Regions from separate parts of the Caulobacter sp. RL271 genome, predicted to be linked through region 1. Evidence: riboswitches for the same ligand, from Rfam matches in the RefSeq annotation. Region 1 holds a riboswitch; the other holds the start of a gene.
The links. A riboswitch is a leader RNA that binds a small molecule or an ion and turns the genes downstream of it on or off. The one in region 1 is predicted to bind cobalamin.
Positions count from the first base shown of each region.

Region 2: it holds a riboswitch for cobalamin, as region 1 does, so the genes downstream of both, MZV50_RS13460 (TonB-dependent receptor plug domain-containing protein) here and MZV50_RS10880 (HoxN/HupN/NixA family nickel/cobalt transporter) in region 1, are expected to answer to the same signal.

Region 1 covers NZ_CP096040.1:2,235,836-2,247,203, reverse strand. Annotated here, with positions in the region: gene MZV50_RS10910 ((2Fe-2S)-binding protein) at 1-39, opposite strand, end outside; gene MZV50_RS10905 (cytochrome c) at 47-1,336, opposite strand; gene MZV50_RS10900 (sulfite exporter TauE/SafE family protein) at 1,509-2,285, opposite strand; gene MZV50_RS10895 (rhodanese family protein) at 2,290-2,823, opposite strand; gene MZV50_RS10890 (ArsR/SmtB family transcription factor) at 2,792-3,151, opposite strand; gene MZV50_RS10885 (MBL fold metallo-hydrolase) at 3,226-4,119, shown strand; cobalamin riboswitch at 4,174-4,391, shown strand; gene MZV50_RS10880 (HoxN/HupN/NixA family nickel/cobalt transporter) at 4,570-5,616, shown strand; gene MZV50_RS10875 (ABC transporter substrate-binding protein) at 5,622-6,488, opposite strand; gene cobO (cob(I)yrinic acid a,c-diamide adenosyltransferase) at 6,485-7,105, opposite strand; gene cobN (cobaltochelatase subunit CobN) at 7,102-10,809, opposite strand; gene cobW (cobalamin biosynthesis protein CobW) at 10,809-11,368, opposite strand, start outside.
Region 2 covers NZ_CP096040.1:2,855,775-2,867,142, reverse strand. Annotated here, with positions in the region: gene MZV50_RS13480 (MFS transporter) at 1-680, opposite strand, end outside; gene MZV50_RS13470 (IS481 family transposase) at 1,406-2,581, shown strand; gene cobU (bifunctional adenosylcobinamide kinase/adenosylcobinamide-phosphate guanylyltransferase) at 2,612-3,130, opposite strand; cobalamin riboswitch at 3,167-3,354, shown strand; gene MZV50_RS13460 (TonB-dependent receptor plug domain-containing protein) at 3,504-5,453, shown strand; gene cobD (threonine-phosphate decarboxylase CobD) at 5,458-6,465, shown strand; gene MZV50_RS13450 (ABC transporter substrate-binding protein) at 6,462-7,319, shown strand; gene MZV50_RS13445 (FecCD family ABC transporter permease) at 7,316-8,320, shown strand; gene MZV50_RS13440 (ABC transporter ATP-binding protein) at 8,317-9,102, shown strand; gene cbiB (adenosylcobinamide-phosphate synthase CbiB) at 9,092-10,018, shown strand; gene MZV50_RS13430 (cobyric acid synthase) at 10,006-11,368, shown strand, end outside.

The DNA.
Region 1 (11,368 bases):
TATGGAGACAGCTTTGCCGTTGATCGTGAACTGGGTCATGGCTGGCTCACTTCTCCTGCGCGCGGATCGCCGCGACCTTCTTGTCGAGGTCCGGCCAGGCAGGCTTGTCGGTGCGCGTGGCGCGCAGATAGGCCGCCAGCTTGGCGACGTCGGCGTCGCTGAAGCGGCTGAAGCCGGGCATCACCACCCCCGGCGCGCCATCACGGGCGCTGACGCCGTACAGCACCACCCGGATCAGATTGGTCGGGTCGTCCAGATTGACGGCGCTGTTCAGCGCCAGATCGGGCCGCAGCGGGTTGGGCTGGCCGACGCCGTTATAGTGGCAAGAAGCGCAGGCGGCCGTGTAGAGGCGCGCGGACGGGTCGTTCTGCGGCCCGACGTTCAGGCGATCGGCGGCGGCGGCCCGTTGCAAGGCCGGAGCCAAGGCCCCCGACCTGCCCGCGGCGGCGTCTAGATCGGCGAAATAGACCGCCAGGGCCTGAATGTCGGCGTCGGGCAACTTGACCAGGCCATCGTGCACCACGGGCGCCATCGGACCGGCGGCGACACCGTGATAGCGGCTGACGCCAGTCCGCAGATAGGCGATCAGCTCGGCCCGGTCCCAGGGCGCGGGCGAAGGATTGGCGGCGGTCAGCGGCGGCGCGATCCAATTGTCGATCGCGGCCCCGGCGAAGGCCTTGTCGCGCTTCTCGGCCCCAAGGGCGTTGCGCGGCGTATGACAGGCGCCGCAGTGGCTAAGGCCTTCGGCCAGGTAGGCGCCGCGGTTCCATTCCGGGCTCTTGGTCTTGTCGGGCTCGAAGCGCCCCGGCTTGAAGAACAGAAGCTTCCAGCCGGCCTGCAAGGCGCGAATGTTCAGCGGGAAGGGAATGCCGTTGCGCTTGGCCGGCGCGACGACGGCCGGCCGCGTCATCATGTAGGCGTAGAGGGCCGAGACGTCGGCGTCCGACAGCTTGGTGAAGTGATCATAGGGCAAGGCCGGGAAGAGGTGCGAACCGTCGCGGCCGACGCCCTCGCGCAGCGCCCGACTGAACGCCGCTTCCGACCAGGCGCCGATCCCCGTCTTGGGGTCGGGCGTGATGTTGGTCGAGTAGATCACACCGAAACTGGTCTTCATCGGGTAGCCGCCGGCGAATGGCTGCCCGCCCTTGGTGGTGTGACAGGTCGAGCAATACCCCGCCCCCGCGAGCACCTCGCCTCGCGCGACCATGTCCAGGGAGAAGCTGGTCGGCGCAGGCGGCGCGATCTTGCCGATCGACGGGCGCCAAGCGAAGACGCCGAAGCCAACCAGCCCCACGACCGCCAGAGCCAGGAACCCGACGAGGATACGTTTCAGCACGAGAGGGCCTCCTGGCGGTCTCGGGCGGACGCTCGACGCTGCTTCCGCAACAAGGCCAGATGCGGGGAGCTTGAAAGCAAACTCCGCCCCAGGCAAGGCTTAGGCGCCTCCTGCGAGACGATCGCAGGAGACGGTTTCTAGCCTAAGCCTCCGGCCCGTTCGCGCGAGGGCGTCACGCTTGGCCCGCCGTCGCGCGCCAGAGCACATAGACGGCCGTCGCGACGATCATGGCGGCGAAGAGCCGACGCGCCAGCAAGGCGCGCGACGCCAGACGCGGCGCCAGGCGCGCGCCCGCCAATACGCCCACGCCACCGCCCAGGATCAGGGCCAGGAACAGCGGCCCGTCCACGAGTCCCGACGCCGCGTAGCTGACGCTGGTCGCCGCGCCGAACAGCGTGACCGACACCAGCGACGAGGCCGTCGCGTTCGCGAGCGTCATGCCCGTGGCCGCCATCAGGCCCGGCGCGATCAGGAACCCGCCGCCGATCCCGAAGAAGCCCGCCGCCAGGCCCGTGGCGGTCCCAACGGGAACCAGCCGCAGGGCTTTGTCCGGATCGATATGGACATCCGGGTCGCCCGGCGAGCCTGGTGCGCGAAACATCGACAGGCCGACCGCCGCCATGGCCAGGGCGAACGCGGCCAGCAGGTGATTTCCGGGCACGGCCTTGGCCAGGTGCGCGCCGGCCAGCGAACCCAGCAGGCCCGGCGCGCCGAAGGTCAGGGCGCAGGGCCACTTGACGCGGCCGGCCCGAGCCTGGGCGGCTAGGCCGACGGCGGCGTTCACCGCCACGGCGGCGGCCGAGGTCCCGATCGCCACGTGCGGGTCCCGAACCCCGACGAGATAGAGCAGCAAGGGCGTGGCAAGCACCGAGCCGCCGCCACCGAACAGCGTCAGCAGCAGCGCCACGATCGCCCCGCTCAGGACGGCCGCGAGAAGGCTGGCGTCCATGGCTTCACGCCGCCGCCGGACGGTTCCAGGGCGCCAGGGCCAGCAGCCGCGCCATGCCGCAGAAGCCGGTGGCCCCCGCGAAGGTCAAGCCCGCGCCGACGAACCCGGCCAAGCCCAGAAACCAGGGCGAGACCGTCAGCCCCAGGATCACGCCCGCCAGTACCAGCAACCCGGCGGCGATCTGGACTTGGCGCATCATTTCCAGCGGCGCCTTGTCATCGATCTCGACCGGCAGGCCAACGCCGTCCCAGGCGTCGAGGCCGCCTTTCACCACGTAAGCCGGACGCCCGCAGGCGGCCACGAGCCGTTCGCCATTGGCGCCGGTGCGCATGCCCGACCGGCAGGTGAAGATCACCTCGCGCGCATCGGGCAGCCCCAGGCCCCTGGCGTCCAGGGTGGACAGCGGGCGCGACAACGCCCCCTTCGCACGACGCCTGGCGAACTCGTCGGGCTCGCGGATATCGATCAGAACGGCGCGGCCTTCGGCCAGGCGCCGGGCGGCCTCTTCAGGCGTCAGAGGATGCAGAATCTCGGTCATGGGCGGCGTTCTCCGCTGGAGGGCAAAAGATCTCCGCGAGCGTGCCGACCACCTTGAGGGCGGCGGGATCGGCGATCCGGTACCAGACGCTCGTGGCTTCGCGGCGCGAGGCCACGACGCCCTCGTCCCGCAGCACCGCCAGGTGCTGCGAGAGCGCCGACTGCGAAAGGCCGACCAGGGGCTGGATCTGCCCCACCGTCCGTTCGCCATCGGCGAGCTGGCACAGGATCATCAGCCGCCGCTCGTTGGCCAAGGCGCGCAGGAGCTTGGCGGCCTGCGCGGCGCTGGCCTCGAACTGGCTGACATCGAAACGCGAGAGATCGAACATGAACGCCATATATTAGCTTGATCTAATTTAGCAAGATCTAATATAAAGGATCTCGCCCATCGGAGGCTCCGGCCATGCGACCCGACGTTCAAGCGTTTTTCGATCCCGCCACCTTCACCGCCAGCTACATCGTCGCCGATCCGGCCACCCACTGGGCCGCGATCATCGATCCCGTGCTGGATTTCGAGCCCAAGGCCGGCAAGCTCTCGACCCGTTCAGCCGACACCCTGCTGGAGGCTATTCGGGCGCGAGGTCTGAAGCTGGCCTATGTGCTGGAGACCCACGCCCACGCCGACCACCTGTCGGCCGCCGACTACATCCGCCACGAGACCGGCGCCAAGGTGGTGATCGGCGCCCGGATCATCGAGGTGCAGAAGACCTTCATCCCCGTGTTCGAGGCCGACGTCTCCGACGACGGCTCTGTCTTCGACGTGCTGATCAACGAAGGCGACGTCCTGACCCTCGGCGCCTTGACGATCGGCGCGATGCATACGCCTGGGCACACCCCCGCCTGCATGACCTACACGATCGGCGACGCGGCCTTCGTGGGCGACACGCTCTTCATGCCCGACTATGGAACCGCCCGCGCCGATTTTCCGGGCGGCGACGCGCGGACCCTGTATCGGTCGATCCGCAAGGTGCTATCCCTGCCGCCGGAGACCCGCATCTTCGTCGGGCACGACTATCTTCCCGAAGGCCGTTCGGATCATCGGTGGGAGACGACCGTCGCCGACGAGCGCGCCCGTAACATCCATGTGCGGGATGGTCTGGACGAGGACGCCTTCGTCGCCATGCGGACGGCGCGAGACGCCACCCTGTCGGCCCCGACCCTGATCCTGCCGTCCCTGCAGGTGAACATCCGCGCCGGCGCCCTGCCCGACCCCACCCCAGCCGGACAGGTGTTCCTGCGCTTGCCCGTGACACGAGCGGACGCCGAGCCCAGGCCTGGTCGCGGCAAAGGCGGGTGAAACCTTGGCGCCCGGCGGCTTTTGGCCTACTGCCGTTATCGGCGGTGGAGCTTCCATCGCCGTGATCGCGCCGGTGCTCCGAAAGGAGCTTAATCGGGAATGCGGTGCGGAGGCCTGGCCTCCAAATCCGCGGCTGTCCCTGCAACTGTAAGCGGATAGCGCGACGCACTCGGCCCCACAGGGCCAGCCACTGGGCCTCTTCGAGGCCTGGGAAGGCGTGCGAAGCGCGACGACCCGCGAGCCAGGAGACCTGCCGGCGTCGGGTCGCTCTTGCCCTGGCCCAGGGGATGGCCGCGGCACGGTGTTCCGTCTGAGCGACGAACGAGCGGCGAAGGGCCGCTCCGACGTCCGGCGCGCGCCGTCCAGCGCCCACGCCGCCGGTGTCGGCCATCGCGCGTCCGCGCGGTGGAGGCCCCTCGTCATGTCGCCCAGGCGCTGACGGGGATGAAGATGCCCAAGTTGATTTCACCCGGCGCCCTGCGCGGTCGCCTGATCGGTGTCTACGGCCTGCTGGTCGCCGCCAATGTCGGCGCGTGGCTGTGGGCGCTGGCGCTGCTGCACGACAAGCCGATGCTGCTGGGAACGGCGTTGCTGGCTTACAGCTTCGGCCTGCGTCACGCCGTGGACGCCGACCACATCGCCGCGATCGACAACGTCACCCGCAAGCTGATGCAGGACGGCCAGCGTCCCGTGGGGGTCGGCTTCTTCTTCGCCCTGGGCCATTCGGCCGTGGTGGTGATCGCCGCGATCCTGATCGCCCTGGCCGCCGGCGCGCTGTCCGAGATCGAGACCTTCAAGGGCGTCGGCGGCGTGGTCGCGACGTCGATCTCGGCGTTCTTCCTGTTCGGCATCGCCGCGATCAACCTCGTGATCCTGCGCGGAGTCTGGAAGGCCTTCACCCAGGCGCGCCGCACCGGCGCCTATGTCGAGGAGGATCTCGACCTGCTGCTCGCCGACCGGGGCCTGGTCTCGCGCCTGGTGCGGCCGCTGTTCAAGATCATCACCAAGAGCTGGCACATGGCCCCGCTGGGCTTCCTGTTCGGCCTGGGATTCGACACGGCCACCGAGGTCAGCCTGCTGGGCCTGGCCGCCGGTCAGGCGTCGGACGGCCTGTCCCTGGCCGTGGTCCTGGTGTTCCCCGCCCTGTTCGCGGCCGGCATGGCGCTGGTCGACACCACCGACGGGGTGATGATGCTGGGGGCCTACGAGTGGGCCTTCGTCAAGCCGATGCGCAAGCTCTACTACAACCTGGTGATCACCCTGATCTCCGTCGTCATCGCCGTGGTGATCGGCACGGTCCAGACCCTGGCCCTGCTGTCCGAGAAGCTGGCCCTGACCGGGGGTCTCTGGGACGTGGCCGGCGCCATCTCCGAGCACATGGGCCTGCTCGGCTATATCGTCATCGGCATATTCGCCGTCGCCTGGCTGGGCTCGTTCGCCATCTATCGTTGGCGCGGCTTCGACGCGATGGAGGTGCGGGCGACGCCGCGCCCGTGACGCGGTCAGTCGCGCAAGGAGCGCTGGCGGGCCCAGGCCTCGGCCCGCCGCCGCGCCTTGGCCAGGACCTTGGCGGTCTCGATCAGCACCGGCCCGCCGCAATAGATCAGCTTCTGGGGGAAGCCGGCTCGGAAGGTGCGCGGTCGCAGGCTTTCCAGCGCGGGATGGTCGATGACGCGATCGGCCCAGGTGGGCGCTCCCTCGGCCCGCGCGCCGGCCAGCAGCACCTGCGGCGGGTCGGCCAGGACCCGCTCCAGCGACACCGATCCCCACTTGCGCAGGCCATAGCGCGCCGCGCCGTTCTCGAAGCCGCAGCGCTCCAGCATCTCGCCCAGCAGGGTCGCGGGTCCGGCCGCCAGTCCACCGGACTGATAGACCAGCGCCCGCAGCCGCGGCTCACCGGGTTTCGGCGCGACGGCGGCCAGGGCCGTTTCCATGCGCAAGATCAGGGCCTCGCCGCGATCGGGGCGGCCGACCAGGGCGGCGATCTTGCGCACCTGCTGCAGGCTGGCCTCGACGGTGTTGGGCATGTCGAACTCCTCGACCCGCAGGCCGCGCGCCTTCAGGGCGGTGCGGGCGTAGAGGCCCGAGCGTTTGCTGGCCAGGATCAGGTCAGGATCCAGCGCCACCACCTCCTCTGCGCCCTCGTGGGTGACGGCGAAGCGTCGCGCTTGCTCCGTGACCGTCGACGTCAGGGGATCCCGGGCGAAATGGCTCAGCGCCGCGATCTGGCCGGGATCGGCCAGGGCCAGCAGGATCGGGTCCAGGCAAGAGCCGATGGACACAACACGGTGTGGCGCCGGCTCGGCCGCGCCGCCGGACAGGAACAACAGGCCCGCCGCCAGGGTCCGGCGGGTCAAGGCGTCGGTCAAAACTCGATCCCCGCCTGGGCCTTCACCCCGCTCCGGAACGGATGCTTGACCAGGGTCATGTCGGTGACCAGGTCGGCCGCGTCGATCAGCGCCTGGGGCGCATTGCGCCCGGTGACGATCACGTGCTTGCCCTCGGGCCTGCCCACGATCGCCGCGACCACCTCGTCGACGGGCAGGTATTCGTAGCGCAGCACGATGTTCAGTTCGTCGGCCACCACCATGTCGATCTCAGGATCGGCGATGCGGGCCTTGACCGCATCCCAGGCTTCGCGGGCCACGGCGATGTCACGGGCGCGGTCCTGGGTGTCCCAGGTGAAGCCCTCGCCCATCGGCTTGAACTCGACCTGGTCGGGAAAGGCGTCGAACACCACCTTCTCGCCAGTCTTCAGCGCGCCCTTCACGAACTGGATGACGGCGACCTTCTGGCCGTGGCCGATGGCGCGGCAGACCATGCCCAGGGCGGCCGTGGTCTTGCCCTTGCCCGTGCCGGTGTTGACGATCAGCAGGCCCTTCTCGATCTGACGCTCGGCCATCATCTTGGCCCGCGCCGTCTGGATCTTGGCCATCTTGGCGTTGTGCTTGGCGTTGAGGTCGGCGTCGGCCGTGGCGTCGGTCATCGGGCGGTCTCCTGGATCTGGGCGAGTTGGTGAAGGCGTTCGGCGGCGCTGTTGGACTTCGGCCGCCACAGACCGCGCGCGATCGCCTCCAGCAGGCGTTCGGCGGCTTCGCGCAGGGCGTCGGGATTGGCGTCGCGCATGAAGGCGGCGACGTCGTTGTCGGCCAGCAAGGCGGCGTAGGCGAGGTCGAAATGGTGGTCGCGCACCGCCCCGGTCGTGGCGGCGAAGGCGAACAGGTAGTCCAGGCTGGCGGCGATCTCGAACGCGCCCTTGTAGCCGTGACGCATGACCCCGGCGATCCACTTGGGGTTCACCAGCCGCGCATGAACGACGCGGCCGATCTCGTCCTCCAGCGTACGGATCACTGGACGCTCGGGTCGCGAATGGTCGTTGTGATAGACACGCGGCGCGACGCCCTTCAGCTGGGTCACCGTCGCCGTCAGCCCGCCCTCGAACTGGTAGTAGTCGTCGCTGTCCAGCAGGTCGTGCTCGCGGTTGTCCTGGTTGTGGATCACCGCGTCGACGGCCGAGAGGCGACGCTCCAGCAGCGGCCGGGCCGCCTCGCCCTCCCCGCCCGCGCCATAGGTCCAGCCGCCCCAGACCAGGAAGGCCTCGGCCAGGTCGGCGCGATCGGTCCAGAGCTTCTCGTCGATCAGCGCCTGGAGGCCCGCGCCATAAGCCCCAGGCTTGGAGCCGAACACCCGCGCCCCGGCCGCCGCGTCGCCGCCCTCCGCCTGGAAGCGGGCGGCGGCGGGATTGTCCTCGGCTGACTCATCCAGGGCCATGACGGCGCGGGCGGCGCTGTCCAGCAGGTCGATCTGCGGCCCGAAGGCGTCGCGGAAGAAGCCGGAGATCCGCAGCGTGACGTCGACCCTGGGCCGCCCCAGCGTGGCCAGCGGCAGGATCTCAAAACCCGTCACCCGGCCGGTGGACGCCTCCCAGGTCGGCCGGCAGCCCATCAGCGCCAGGGCCTGAGCGACGTCGTCGCCGCCCGTGCGCATGTTGGCCGTGCCCCAGGCCGACAGCGCCACCGCCTTGGGATAGTCGCCGACCCGCTGTAGGTGGTCCTCGACCAGCAGCTGGGCCGAGGCCCAGCCCAGGCGCCAGGCCGTGGGCGTTGGCACGGCGCGCGTGTCGACCGAATAGAAGTTGCGCCCGGTCGGCAGGACATCCGGTCGTCCCCGCGTCGGGGCGCCCGACGGTCCCGGCGCGACGAAGCAGCCGTCCAGCCCCGCCAGCAGCGCCGCCATCTCGGCCTGCCCGCACGCCTCGACACGCGGCAGCAGCCGCTCGCGCACCTCGTCAAGAACGGCCGCTGTCCGTGTCCAGGCCGGATCGATCTCGCCGCCCGCCACCATCGTGGATGCAAGCCGTTCCAGGCGCTCGACCGTGTCGCCGATCGTGCGCCAAGGATCGGGCGAGAGCGCGACCAACGCCGCCGGCCGCGCGCTCGTCCAGACTTCGCCCATTCGGGCGTCCAGCGGGTCGAAGCCCAACGCCAGATCGTCGGCCAGGGCGCGCAACAGCGAAGCCTCGCGTCCTTTGCCCAGGCTGCGCGGCGTTCGAGCCAGGGCCACGATCAGGTCGTCGCGCAGCCGGCCCTCGGGCGAAGCTCCGAAGACGTGCAGGCCATCGCGGATCTGCATCTCCTTGAGGTCGCACAGATAGTTGTCCAGCGCCGACAGGGCCTGATCCTCGTCGGCCAGGTCCATGCCGCAGTCGATGTCCAGTCCCTGGCTGGCGGCCAGGGCCAGGATCTCGTCGCGTAGCGGCTTCAGCCGGCGCGGGTCCAGGCCGGCGGCCTCGTAATATTCGTCGACCAGACCCTCCAGCGCCTTCAAAGGTCCGTAGCTCTCGGCGCGGGTCAGAGGCGGGGTCAGATGGTCGATGATCACCGCGCCGATCCGCCGCTTGGCCTGGGTACCCTCGCCCGGATCGTTGACGATGAACGGATAGAGCTGCGGCACGGGACCGGCGATGGCCTGCGGGAAGCAAGCGTCCGACAGGGCCAGGGCCTTGCCCGGCAGCCACTCCAGATTGCCGTGCTTGCCGACATGGACGACCGCGTGGACGCCGAACGCGGTCCTCAGCCAGGCATAGAAGGCCAGGTAGTTATGCGGCGGGACCAGGTCGGGGTCGTGATAGGTCGCCTTCGGATCGATGTTGTAGCCGCGCGCCGGCTGCACGCCGACGACGATGTTGCCGAACACGTGGACCGGCAGACGGAAGCCGTCGGCCAGGGCGTCGAACCACGGATCGCCCCAGGGCTGGCCCCATCGCTCGGTCACCGCCGCGCGCGTCGCCGCCGGCAGGGTCGCGAAGAAGGCCGTATAGGCGTCGAGGCTCAGCACCGGCCCGGCGGCGCGCGCGGCCATGCCCGCGTTGGTCACGCCCGCCCGCAGGCGAACCATCAACGCGTCGGCGCTTTCCGGAGCGCCCTCGACGGCGTAGCCGCGCCCCTTCAGCGCCGCCAGAATGGCCGCGACGCTGGCCGGCGTATCCAGGCCCACCCCATTGCCCAGGCGGGAGTCGCGATTGGGATAGTTGGCCAGCACCAGGGCGACGCGGCGCTGCTCCGTCGGCGCGCGCCGCAGGTCCGCCCACGCCCGCGCGAGGTCGGCCGCGAAGGCGATGCGATCCTCGGCCGGCGCGTGGCTGACGACATCGCACTGCGTGCGCGGATCGTGGCGCAGGGCCGCCTTGAAGGCCGTGGCGCCGGCCAGCACCCGCCCATCCAGCTCGGGCAAGGCGACGTTCATCGCCAGGTCTCGCGCGCCCAGCCCCCGCGCGCTGGCTTCCCAGGCGGCGCGGTCCAGCCCTGCGAACACCAGCTGCAGCACCGGCGCGTCGCCGATTTCCAGCGGGCTGGCTCGGCGGTCGTCGCCCGGACTGGACACCGCGAAGGCCGTGGCGTTTAGCACGACATCCGGCGCGATCCGGGCGAAGGTCTCGGCGACCAGATCGGCAGCGAACGGGGTCTTGAGGCTCTGAACGAAGATCGGCGCGACGTCGAACCCCCGAGCGACCAGAGCCGTGACGTGGGCGTCGATCGCCTGGGTCGTCCCGGCCGCCATCAGGGCCCGGTAGAAGACCAGCGCCGCCTTGGGCCGATCGGGCGACCACGCGGCGCGCAGGCCGGCCAGGTCCGTGACCCGCTGGCCCGGCCAGTAGAAACCGGCGTCCAACAGCGGCGCGGGTTCGCTCCAAGCCCCTCGCGCCTGGCCGATCAGGTCGGCCGCGTAGAGGAGCAGGTTGCGGGCGTTGCCGATCCCGCCCTGGCGCAGATAGGCGAAGATCCGGTCGCAGACCTCGTGCGGAGCGATGGACACGTCCCGCCCCTCGCGGTCGACCTCCTCGTCCAGCAGCGCCACGAACAGCGCCCCACGCCGCCGGCACGACGCGGCGATCTCGTCCAGGCCGTAGGGCCAGTAGGCCCGTCCGCCGACCAGCCGCGCGACGACGATCCGGGCCTTGTCGATCACCTGCTCGACATGCAGGTCCACCGACAGCGGATGCTTGAGCCGCAGCAGATTGGCCAGACGGACGGTCGGGAAATCGTCGGGCAGTCCGGCCAGCGCCTGGGACAGGCACGCCAGGTCGCTGTCGGCGGCCGACAGGACGACGATATCGCCGGGGCTCTGCCCCAGGTCGACCGCCTCCTCGCCGTCGAGAACCTGGCCCGGCTGGACAGCGAGCAGATGCATCAGGCGATCATGGCCGCGATCAGCGGAGCGATGGCCTCCGCGTTCAGCCCCTTCTCGCCGATCACCACCAGCGACGAGGCGCGAGCCTCGCCCTCGCGCCAAGGCCGGTCGAAATAGGTCTGGATGCGCGGTCCGACAGCCTGGACGATCAGGCGGGCCGGCTTGCCCTGGACCGCCACCACGCCCTTGAGGCGCAGGATGTCGTGGGCTTCCAGCGCCCCCTTCAGGCGCGCGGTCAGGACATCGACGTCACCCACGACGCCGCCGCGCACCACGAAGCTGTCGAAGTCGTCGTGATCATGATCGTCCTCGCCTTCATGGTGCGACTTGCGGCTGTCGAGATCGTCCTCGGCCGCGACACCCAGGCCCAGCAGCACGGCCGGGTCCAGCGCTCCCTGGCGGGCGTGGACCACCTTGACGCCCGGGCGCAGGTGCTCGGCCAGCGAAGCCTCGACCCGGGCCAGGGTCTGAGCGTCGATCAGGTCGGTCTTGTTGAGGATGACAAGATCGGCGCAGCCCAGCTGTTCTTCGAACAGCTCCTCCAGCGGGGTGTCGTGAT
Region 2 (11,368 bases), 620 kb from region 1:
CGCTGCACCGACGGGCGGCCCAGCAAACCGAAGTACTGCTTGAGACTGGTCTTGCCGTGTCGCGGCGGCGCGGCGGGCTCTCCGACCGTGGTCACAGCCAGCAGGACGGCCAGCGGCGCCAGAAGGACGATGAACCAGCCCATGGCGGCAATGCTGTCCAGGTGGTCGCCCTTGAACACGCCGGTGACGATCGGCGGCAGGCACAACACCAGGATCATGCCGACGACATTGGCGCCTTGCCACCAGGCGAAGACACGCGAGCGCTGCTGGTAGTCGCTGGACAGAACCGCTCCCCAGGCGGTCTGCGACAGCACCACCATCGAATAGCCGACATAGACGACGGACAGCCAGAACCACAGGTAAAGAGGACCAACGCCGGGCCGCGCCATGAACAGGGCGAAGGCGCCGATGGCGATCACCGGCGTGCCGGCCGCTAGCCAAGGCCGGAAGCGGCCAAAGCGCGACCGCGTGTTGTCCATGAGCCCGCCCAGCACGGGATCCAGAAGCATGTCGAGCAGCTTCACGATCAGGAAGGCCGCGCCGACCGTGGTCAGCGAAAGGCCCAGCGAGGTGACGTAGTACTCGGGCAGATAGACGACCAGCGGCAAGCCCATCGCCGCGATCGGGACGGCCGGCGCGGCGAACCTGGCCAGAGCCCATGACGATTTACGCTGCGTCATCGCTTACTCCTCCCCGCGCTGTTGCTCGCGCTTGGACACAAGGGCCGATGAACGGCCGTTTGAACGAGTGTGCGGGCATTGCGTCATCTGCGCCAGCCTCTTCCTCAATTCGTGGCGTGCGTCCACCGCTTCACGCGGCTGGCCGCTGAAGTTTCTGGAAAGGGACGCGGAGCGCCGGACGACGTCCGGAGTGTGAGTTAGTTGATACCGTTTCGACGAAGCCAGGACGCTCCGCGCGACCGTTATTCGCCAGCGTCCCGTCAGGTGGCCCTGTTCAGGCCTTACCGGGACCCAGGCCTCCGAGTTTCCTCGGAAGCCCAAAGGTCGAAGAGGGCGGATCAATACTGATCAGGACAGACCCTTTTGCCTCCAACCACGCCGACGGCGGGCGGGTGAGCCCAGCAAGCCCAGCCCCGGACTGTCCGAGTATCCCCCTCGGACCTGTCCCCGCTCGATCGCCCCCCGCCGCCACGATGGTCGCTGGCCACGCGCCCTTTCCTCCCGACGAGATGGGATCAGTATGGTGGAGGCCTGAACGCGGATCATTCAGCGGCGTCTGAAATCGACAAGTTATTGATTTGCATGGACTCCACCTCGCGAACTCCGAGGATACGGCGGGTTCAATCCCCGTGAATCCCTCTCTCCATGCTGTACAGATCGGGGAGATAGCGGACACATGTTCGGGGACATGGTGGACACTTTTGGCATGAGGCGGAGGAGCCGACATGCCGTTCAGGGAGTGTTCTTTAGTGTCTCAACGGGAAGAGTTTTGCCGGCTTGCGCTGTCGCCCGGGGGTAAGGTGCGACTGCTCTGTCGCCGCTTCGGGATCAGTCCGACGACGGCCTACAAGTGGTTGGCGCTTTACAAGGCGGCGGGGGTTGAGGGGCTGAGCGATCGGTCGCGTCGGCCGTTGAGCGCTCCGGGCCGCAGCTCGCCCGAGCGGGAGGCGCAGGTCATGGCGGTTCGCCTTGAGCATCCGGCCTGGGGCGGGCGCAAGATCCGCCGTGTGTTGCAGAACCAAGGTCTTGCCCAGCCGCCATCGGCCTCGACGATCACCCAGATCGTTCGCCGACACGGCGCCCTGAACGGCCCCGGAGCCGATCAGGCGCGCGACTGGATCCGGTTCGAGCACGCTGAGCCCAATGACCTGTGGCAGATGGACTTCAAGGGCTGGTTCGCGCTGGGCGGGCGGCGATGTCATCCCCTGACGGTGCTGGATGACCATTCCCGTTACGCCCTGGAGGTCGGGGCGTGCGGCGACCAGACGGGCGAGACGGTGCGCGAGCGTCTGGAGGCGGTGTTCCGCCGCTACGGCCTGCCCTGGCGCATCCTGTGCGACAATGGCCCGCCCTGGGGTTCAGCCGGTCATGGCGAGCACTCCAGCTTCAGCGTCTGGCTGATGGATCTGGATATCGCCGTCTCTCACGGCCGCCCCTATCATCCCCAGACCCAGGGCAAGGACGAACGTTTCCATCGCACCCTGAACGCCGAGGCGCTCGACGCGCGAACCTTCAGGTCCCTTGCCCACGCCCAGAGCGCCTTCGACGCCTGGCGAACGGTCTACAACCTCAAGCGGCCTCACGAAGCCCTGGCCATGGACACCCCCGCCACCCGCTATCGCATGAGTCAAAGATCCATGCCCGACAGCATCCGCCCGCCAGAATACGAGCCCCAGGCCACCGTGCGGAAGATCAGCAGCAGCGGCCAGTTCGCCTTCAAGGGCCGCACCTTGCGGACATCCAAGGCCTTCGCCGGAAAGCAAATGGCCTTACGCGCCACCAACCAGGATGGCCTCTTCGACCTCTGCTACCGCCGTCACGTCGTGGCCCAGATCGACCTACGTCAGAGCAAAACCGTCCACCATGTCCCCGAACATGTGTCCACCTTGTCTCCGGTCTGAACACATGCGAGAGGGATTTCCGCTCACCCTTCACCCCTGTGGCTTCAGCCGCAGTGGCAATCCCGCCGCCACGAAATAGACCTCGTCGACCGCCTGGGCGAGCCGCTGGTGCAATCGTCCCGCCTCGTCGCGGAAACGGCGGCCCAGCGGCGTCTCGGGGACGAGTCCCAGGCCGACCTCGTTGCTGACCAGCCAGAGCCGGGCGGGGCAGGCCGCCGCCGCCGCGACCAGTTCGGTCGCCGCCGCCTCGACGTCGCGTTCGGCCAGCATCAGGTTCGACAGCCACAGGGTCAGACAGTCGACCACGGCGACCGCGTCGGCGGGCAGGGCGGTGATCGCGCCCGACAGGTCCAGCGGCGCCTCGATGGTGATCCACGATTCGCCTCGGTCGGCCCGGTGGCGGGCGATCCGCTCGGCCATCTCGTCGTCGAACGCCTGACCGGTCGCGATCAGGGTTGGGCGACCGCCAAACGCCACGTTTTCCGCGGCTTTCTGGGCGAAGGCGCTCTTGCCGGAACGGGCCCCGCCCAGCACCAGGGTCGATGTCATGGAAGCTCCACATTGACGGTGTGCGGCGCAGCATATAGGGCTGGCGGCGCGTCAGGCTCCTCGAAAGAGGATTAAAAGGGAACGAGGTTCAAGACCTCGGCTGCCCCCGCAACTGTAAGCGGCGAGCTCTCGCGTCACATGCCACTGGGGTCCAGACCCTGGGAAGGCGACGCCAAGAGCAACGACCCGCGAGCCAGGAGACCTGCCCGGCGTGGTCGTTCATCGCTTGGCCGGGGTGCGCCAAACGAACGGGGTCTCCCGAGAAACGACAGTCACAGGGCCGCGCCGCGGTCCGGGGCGTACGCGTGGCTTTTGCGGGCTTGCGAGTGCGTCGCGGATCAACGCGCGGGTCGTTTCGAAAAGGGGAAAGACCATGATCCGAGCGCTTATCAGCTCCACCGCTCTCGCTACCGTCCTGCTCGCCGGGGCCGCCCACGCAGACGACCAGAAGGCGCCCGAGGCCGACGTCGCCGGCAACACCGGCGCCAATGGCGTCGCCGAACTGGTGGTCACCGCCACCCGCACCGCCCAGCCGATCGAGAAGGTCGGGGCGTCGGTCACCGTCCTGACGCAAGGCGCCATCGAGGCCAGCCAGGCGGTTTCCATCGTCGAGCTCCTGGCCCAGACGCCGGGCGTCAGCTTCACCCGCAATGGCGGGCCGGGGACCTCGACCAGCCTGAACATCCGCGGCGCCGAGACCCAGCACACCGTGGTGCTGATCGATGGCGTCAAGCTGAACGACCCGTCCTCGACCCAGGGCGGCTTCAACAGCGGCAACCTGCTGGTCGGCGACATCTCGCGCATCGAGATCCTGCGCGGCGCCCAGTCGACCCTGTGGGGCAGCCAGGCCATCGGCGGCGTGGTCAACATCGTCACCGCCGATCCGACCGTTCCGTTCACGACCTCGGTCGACGTCGAAGGCGGCGCGCGCCAGACCGGCTATCTGCGCGCCGGCCTGGGCGGCGCCAGCGACAAGATCACCTGGCGGGTGGCCGGCGGCTTCTACTCGACCGACGGCTTCTCGGCCTGGAAGACCGGCAAGGAGACCGACGGCTACCAGAACCGAGGCCTGTCGGGTCGTCTGCGCTACACGTTCAGCGACGCGGTTTCGGCCGAGGTTCGCTCTGTCTATTCGAAGGGCAAGAACGACTTCGACACCTTCAACGGCGACAGCAGCGAATACGGCCGCACCGAGGAACTGGTCGTCTATACGGGCCTGAACTTCGCCCTGCTGGACGGCCGCTGGAACAACCGCGTCGGCTATGCCTACACCGACACGGACCGTGAGAACATCAACCCGCTGCGCCCGACCGTCCCGCAGACCTTCGACGCCGCCGGCAAGAACAAACGCTGGGAGTACCAGGGCGTGTTCGCGTTCACCGACGTGTTCAGCGCCACCTTCGGGGCCGAGAGCGAGAAGGCGCGCATGCGCACGCGCTCGCCGTCGACCTTCGACCCGAACCCGGTGTTCAAGACAGGCAAGGTCGGCGTCGACAGCGTCTATGGCCAGCTGCAGGCCGAGGTGGTCAAGGGTCTGACCCTGACCGCCGGCGTCCGCTACGAAGACCACGACACCTACGGTTCGCACACCCTGGGCCAGGCCTCGGCCGCCTGGGCGCTGAACGAAGGGAACACCGTGCTGCGCGCCAGCTTCGGCCAGGGCTTCCGCGCCCCGGGTCTCTACGAGCTCTACAGCGAATACGGCAACCTGGACCTGTCGCCCGAGAAGTTCGACAGCTGGGACGCCGGCGTCGAGCAACGCTTCTTCGGCGGCAAGGCTCGCGCCTCGGCCACCTGGTTCCAGCGCGAGGCCGACAACGAGATCCGCTTCTTCTCGTGCACCGGCGGCACCGATCCGCTGTGCGCGCCCGGCGGAACCCCGCGCTTCGGCTACTACAGCAACGTCCAGAAGACCAAGGCGCAAGGCGTCGAGCTGATCGGCGAGATCAAGCCGGTCGCGGGCCTGACGGTCACGGGCAACTACACCTACACCGACGCCCAGTCGGAGTCGGGCGCCAGCAAGGGCAAGCAGCTGACCCGTCGCCCCAAGAACATGGGCAATCTGTCGGCGGCCTATCGCTGGCCGGTGGGCCTGACCACCACGGTGGCGGCGCGCTACGTGGGCAAGACCTACAACAACGATCTCAACACCCAGGTGGTGAAGGATTATACGCTGGTCGACCTGCGGGCCGCCTACACGATCAACGAGACCTACGAGGTCTTCGGTCGCGTCGAGAACGCCTTCGACAAGGACTATCAGGCCATCCTGAACTACGGCACGCCCGGACGCGGGGCCTTCGTCGGCCTGCGGGCGCGCTTCTAGGCCGATGACGGCGTCGATTTCCACCATCGGCGCCTTCCGGCACGGCGGCCGTCTCCGCGAGGCGATGGCCGCCTATCCGGACGCGCCAGGTCCTTGGCTCGACCTGTCGACCGGGATCAATCCCGAGCCGTGGCCGGGGCCGAGGGCGCCGGCGGACGCCCTGACGCGGCTGCCCGATCCGCGGGACCTGGCGGATCTGGAAGCCGCGGCGGCGCGCGCGTTCGGCGTGGCCGATCCGGGGCGCGTCGTCGCGGTCTCGGGCGCGGAAGCGGCCCTGCGGCTGCTGCCGGGCCTGCTTGGCGGCGCATCGGCCGCGCTGCTGGCGCCGCTCTACGGAGGACACGTCGAAGCCTGGGCGAAAGCGAGCCTGGTCGCGGAGCTGGACGATCCGAGGGGCAGGGCCGCCGACGTGCTGGTCGTGGTCAATCCCAACAATCCCGACGGCCGCCGGATCTCGCGGGAGGCCCTGGCGGATTTGGCGGCCGAGCGGTCGGATCGGGGACGATGGACGATCGTCGACGAGTCCTTCGTCGAGGTCGCCCCCGAACTCAGCGTGGCGGACCTCGAGATCGACCGGCTGGTGACGCTTCGCTCGTTCGGAAAATTCTATGGCCTGCCCGGAGCGCGCCTGGGTTTCGCCATCGGAAACAATGGGTTCGTTGGGGATCTTCGCGCACGACTGGGCGATTGGCCGATCAGCGCCGACGCCCTGGCGCTGGGACTTGGCGCTTATGCCGACGTCGCCTGGCGGACCTCGGCTCGCGACTGGCTGGCCGATCAGGCGGCGCGGGTCGACGCGGTCCTGGCGCGAGCCGGACTGAAGGTGCTGGGCGGTTGCGATCTCTTCCGCCTGGTCGAGGTCGCCGACGCCCATGACCTGTTCGCGCGGCTGTGCGGGCAGGGCGTGCTGACGCGACCGTTCGCCGACCATTCCAACCGGCTTCGTCTCGGCTTGCCTTCCCGTAAGGATTTCAATCGCTTCGAGCAAGCGCTTCAGGCGGTGCGGTCATGAGCGCCAATCGTCGCGAGATTGTCGGCGGGGCCCTGGCGCTGGCGGCGGCCGGAGCGCCCGCTATCGCGTCCAACCTCGTCCCGAGCCGGATCGTGTCGCTGAACAGCTGTCTGGACGCGATGCTGGTCCACCTGGCCGATCGCGGCCAGATCGCCGCCCTCAGCCACTACGCCCGCGAGGAGCACGGCTCGACCGTCGCCGCCCAGGCCCGGACCTTGCCGTTCACCTGGGAAAGCGCCGAGGAGGTCATCGCGCTGCGCCCCGACCTGGTCCTGGCCAGCCAGCACTCGGCGCTGGCCACCCGCAACGCCCTCAAACGCCTGGACGTCCCGGTGCAGCGCTTCAAGGTCCCCAAGTCGGTCGACGAGAGCCTGGCCCAGGTCCGCAAGCTGGCCAAGCTGATCGGCCATCCCGACCGGGGCGAGGCCCTGGTCGGGCGGATCCAGGCGGCGATCGCCGCGGCGACGCCCGCGCCAGGCGCGCGCCGGTTGAGCGCCCTGATCTACCAGCCCAACGGTTTCGCGGCCGGTCCGGGCACCCTGGTCGACGAGATGATGGATCGTGCCGGTTTCGACAATGTCGCCCGGCGCTTCGGCCTGAAGACCTGGGGCAATGTCCCGCTGGAGCGGCTGCTGGCCGATCCGCCCCAGGTGCTGTTGGTCGGCGCGCCGGCGCCCGGCGCGCGCAGCTGGGCCGACCGGGTGATGACCCATCCGGCGCTCAAGACGATCGCGGGCCGGATGCGCCAGGTGCGCGTGCCTGAAAAGCTTCTCTACTGCGGCGGCCCGGTGCTGATCGAGACCGCCGCCGCCATGGCCAAGGCCCGCGCCCAGGCGCTGAAGGAGGGCGCATGAAGCCCCATCAGATCCCCGGACCAAAGTCCGCCTGGATGATCATGGGCGTCCTCGTGGCGCTGCTGGTGGTCCTGTTCGGCGTCAGCCTGTGCGCCGGCCGGGTCTGGACGCCCTGGAGCGCCTGGGTCTCGCACGGCCAGGATCCACGCTGGGCCATCGTCTTTGGCCTGCGCCTGCCGCGCACGATCCTGGCGATCCTGGTCGGCGGCGCGCTCGGTCTCTCCGGGGCGGCGCTGCAGGGCTACACCCGCAACCCGCTGGCCGATCCCGCCGCCTTGGGCGTCTCGACCTCGGCGGCGCTGGGGGCGGTGCTGACCCTTTATCTCGGCGCGGCGGGCGAGGCGCACTGGATCCTGCCGCTGGCGGCCATGGTCGGCGCCGGGGCCGGCGTCGCTCTGCTGCTCAGCCTGGCCGGCGTCACCTCCAGCATCGTCACATTCCTCCTGGCCGGCTTCGTCATCCAGACCGTGTGCGGAGCGGCCATCGCCCTGGCCCTCAACCTGGCCCCCAATCCCTGGGCGGTGAACGAGATCGTCAACTGGGTGATGGGCTCGCTGGCCGACCGCAGCGTCGAGGAGGTCAAGCTGGCCGCGCCGGGCGTGATCGCCGGCGGGCTGCTGCTCTTGACCCTGGGCCGATCGCTGGACGCCCTGACCCTGGGCGAGCAGGGCGCCAAGTCGCTGGGCGTGGATCTGTCGCGGACCCGCCTGTTGATGGCCGTCGGTGTCGCCGTGGCGGTCGGGTCCAGCGTGGCGGTGACCGGCGTCATCAGCTTCGTCGGCCTGATCACCCCCCACCTGCTGCGGCCGCTGCTGGGCTCCAGGTCGAGCGCGGTGCTGCTGCCGTCGTTCCTGGGCGGCGCGGCCCTGACCCTGGGCGCCGACATCCTGGTGCGGATGACCCCGGCGGCCAGCGAGATCAAGCTCAGCGTCGCCATGGCCGCGCTGGGTGGTCCGTTCTTCCTGGCCATGCTGATCTCGATGCGACGGAGGCTGGCGTGAGCACCGAACAAGGCCTGCGCGCGGACGCCATCGCGTTGCGCTTCGGCGATCGCCCGATCCTGCGTGGAATCTCCGCCCGGTTCGACAGGGGGCAGGTGATCGCCATCGTCGGCCCCAACGGCGCGGGCAAGTCGACCCTGCTGGCCTGCCTGGCGGGCCTGCTGAAGTCGGACGCCGGCGCGGCCCTCCTGGACGGAGCGCCGATCGCGGCCTTGCCCGGCCGGACACGGGCGCGACGCCTCGCCTTCCTGGCTCAGACGCCCGAGATCGCCTGGGATGTCGACGTCCGCGCCTTCGTCGGCCTGGGACGCACGCCGCATCTGGGCGCCTTCGGTCCCAGCGACGGCGATCGGACGGTGATCGACGCCGCCATCGCCGCGGCCAGTCTGGAGGCCTTCGCCGATCGCCCCGTCACCCGGATGTCCGGCGGCGAGCGGGCCCGCGCCCTGATCGCCCGCGCCCTGGCCGGCGAGACCGACTGGCTGTTGGCCGATGAGCCGCTGACCGGCCTGGACCCAGGCCATGCCCTGGACGCCCTGGCCCTGTTCCGCCGGATGGCGCATGACCAAGGCAAGGGCGTGATCGTCACCCTGCACGACCTGAACCTGGCCGCGCGCTTCGCCGACCGGGTGCTGGTGCTCAGCGACGGTCAACTGATCGCCGACGCCGCGCCGGAGATCGCCTTGACGCCCGAGATCCTGTCGGACGTCTACGGCGTCCTGATCCGTCGCCACGCCGGCGAGATCGGCCCGCTGATCGAAGTCCTGGGCCGTGTCGGCTAGTCCCTGGATCGTGCTGGCCGCCGCCGCCCTGGAAGCCGCCGTCGGCTATCCGGAGGCGCTGCATCGGCGCGTCCCGCATCCCGTGGCCTGGATCGGGGCGCTGATCTCGGCCCTCGAGCAGATGCTGAACCAGGCGGCCTTCGGCGAGGCGCTGCGGCGCGTGTTCGGGGTGATGACCCTGATGACGGTCGTCGCGGCCAGCGGCGCGGCGGGATGGCTGATCACCCGGTACGGCGGTCCCTGGGCCGTCGTCGCTGTCGGCGGGTTGGGCCTGGCGCAGCACAGCCTGTGGGACCACGTCCGCGCGGTGGCCAAGCCACTGAACGCCGGCGACCTGGACGCCGCACGGCTGGCCGTCGGCAAGATCGTCGGCCGCGACGTCGAGCGGCTCGACGAGGGCGGGGTCGCCGCCGCGGCGATCGAGAGCCTGGCCGAGAGCTTCAACGACGGCGTGGTCGCGCCGCTGTTCTGGTTCGTGATCGGCGGCTTGCCGGGCCTGTTCGTCTACAAGGCGGTCAACACCGCCGACAGCCTGATCGGCCATCGCGAGCCCCGGTGGCGATCGTTCGGCTGGGCCTCGGCGCGGTTCGACGACGTGCTCAACTGGATTCCGGCCCGTCTGGCGGGCGTTCTCGTCGCTCTGGCCGGGAAGGGCGGGTGGCGGATCATGCTGCGCGACGCCCGCAAGCACGCCTCGCCCAACGCCGGCTGGCCCGAAGCGGCGATGGCCGGCGCGCTGGGCGTCAGGCTGGGCGGCTTGGCCTGGTACGACGGCGCGCCGTCGGAGCGTCCGATCCTGGGCGAGGGTAGGGCGACTGTGGCGGCGGACCTGAGGCGCGCCTTGAAGGTCTATCGGCTTGCCTGCGGGATGCTCTGGCTGATGCTGGCCGTGGGGGGATTCGCATGGCCGCATTGATGATCCAGGGGTGCGGCTCGGACGTCGGCAAGTCGGTGCTGGTGGCCGGGCTGTGCCGGCTGTTCGCCAATCGCGGCCTGACGGTCCGACCGTTCAAGCCGCAGAACATGTCCAACAACGCCGCCGTCACCGCCGACGGCGGCGAGATCGGCCGCGCCCAGGCGCTGCAGGCCATCGCCTGTCGCGTGGCCCCGACCGTCGACATGAACCCGGTGCTGCTGAAACCCCAGAGCGATGTCGGCGCCCAGCTGGTGGTGCGTGGCAAGATGGCCGGGACCTGGAAGGCGCGGGGCTATCAGGAGCGCAAGGCCGCGCTGCTGGACACCGTCGTCGAGAGCTTCCGCCGCCTGGAGGCGCAGAGCGACCTCGTCATCGTCGAGGGCGCCGGCAGCCCGGCCGAGATCAACCTGCGCGCCGGCGACATCGCCAACATGGGTTTCGCTCTGGCCACGGACACGCCGGTCGTGCTGGTCGGCGACATCGATAGGGGCCACGTGATCGCCGCCCTGGTCGGCGCCCACGCCGTGCTCGATGACGACGACCGCGCCATGATCCGAGGCTTTGTGATCAACAAGTTCCGCGGTGATCCCAGCCTGTTCCAGGATGGCCGCGCCGAGATCGTTCGCCGCACGGGCTGGGCGGATCTGGGCATGGCGCCGTGGCTGGCGGCGGCGCGACGCTTGCCGGCCGAGGACGCCGTGGTGCTGGACCACGCCGCCGGGGCGGACCGACGCAAGATCCGTATCGTCGTGCCGATGTTGTCGCGCATCGCCAATTTCGACGAGTTCGACGCCCTGCGCGCCGAGCCCGAAGTCGCGTTCGCCTTCGTTCCGCCCGGGACGCCGCTGCCCGGCGACGCCGACCTCGTCATCCTGCCCGGGACCAAGGCGACCCTGGCGGACCTGGCCTTCCTGCGCGTCCAGGGGTGGGACATCGACCTGATGGCCCACGTACGACGGGGCGGACGGGTGCTGGGCGTATGCGGCGGCTATCAGATGCTGGGCCGGCGGCTCTCGGATCCCGACGGCGTCGAGGGCGCGCCGGACTCGATCCAGGGGCTGGGCCTGCTGGACGTCGAGACGGTGATGACCGGCGACAAGACCCTGCGCCCCGTCGCGGGCCACCTGCCGGGCGGTGCGCGGTTCGAGGGCTACGAGATGCATGTCGGGCGAACGGGTGGTCTCGTCGCGCCGATGCTGGCCTTCGACGACGGCGGGACCGACGGCGCCCTGTCGGCCGATGGCCGCGTCAAGGGCTGTTACGTCCACGGCTTGTTCGATCTGGCCGAGGCGCGGGCCGAGCTGCTGTCCGAGCTTGGCGCGGCGTCCGACGGCCTGGACCAGGCGGTCC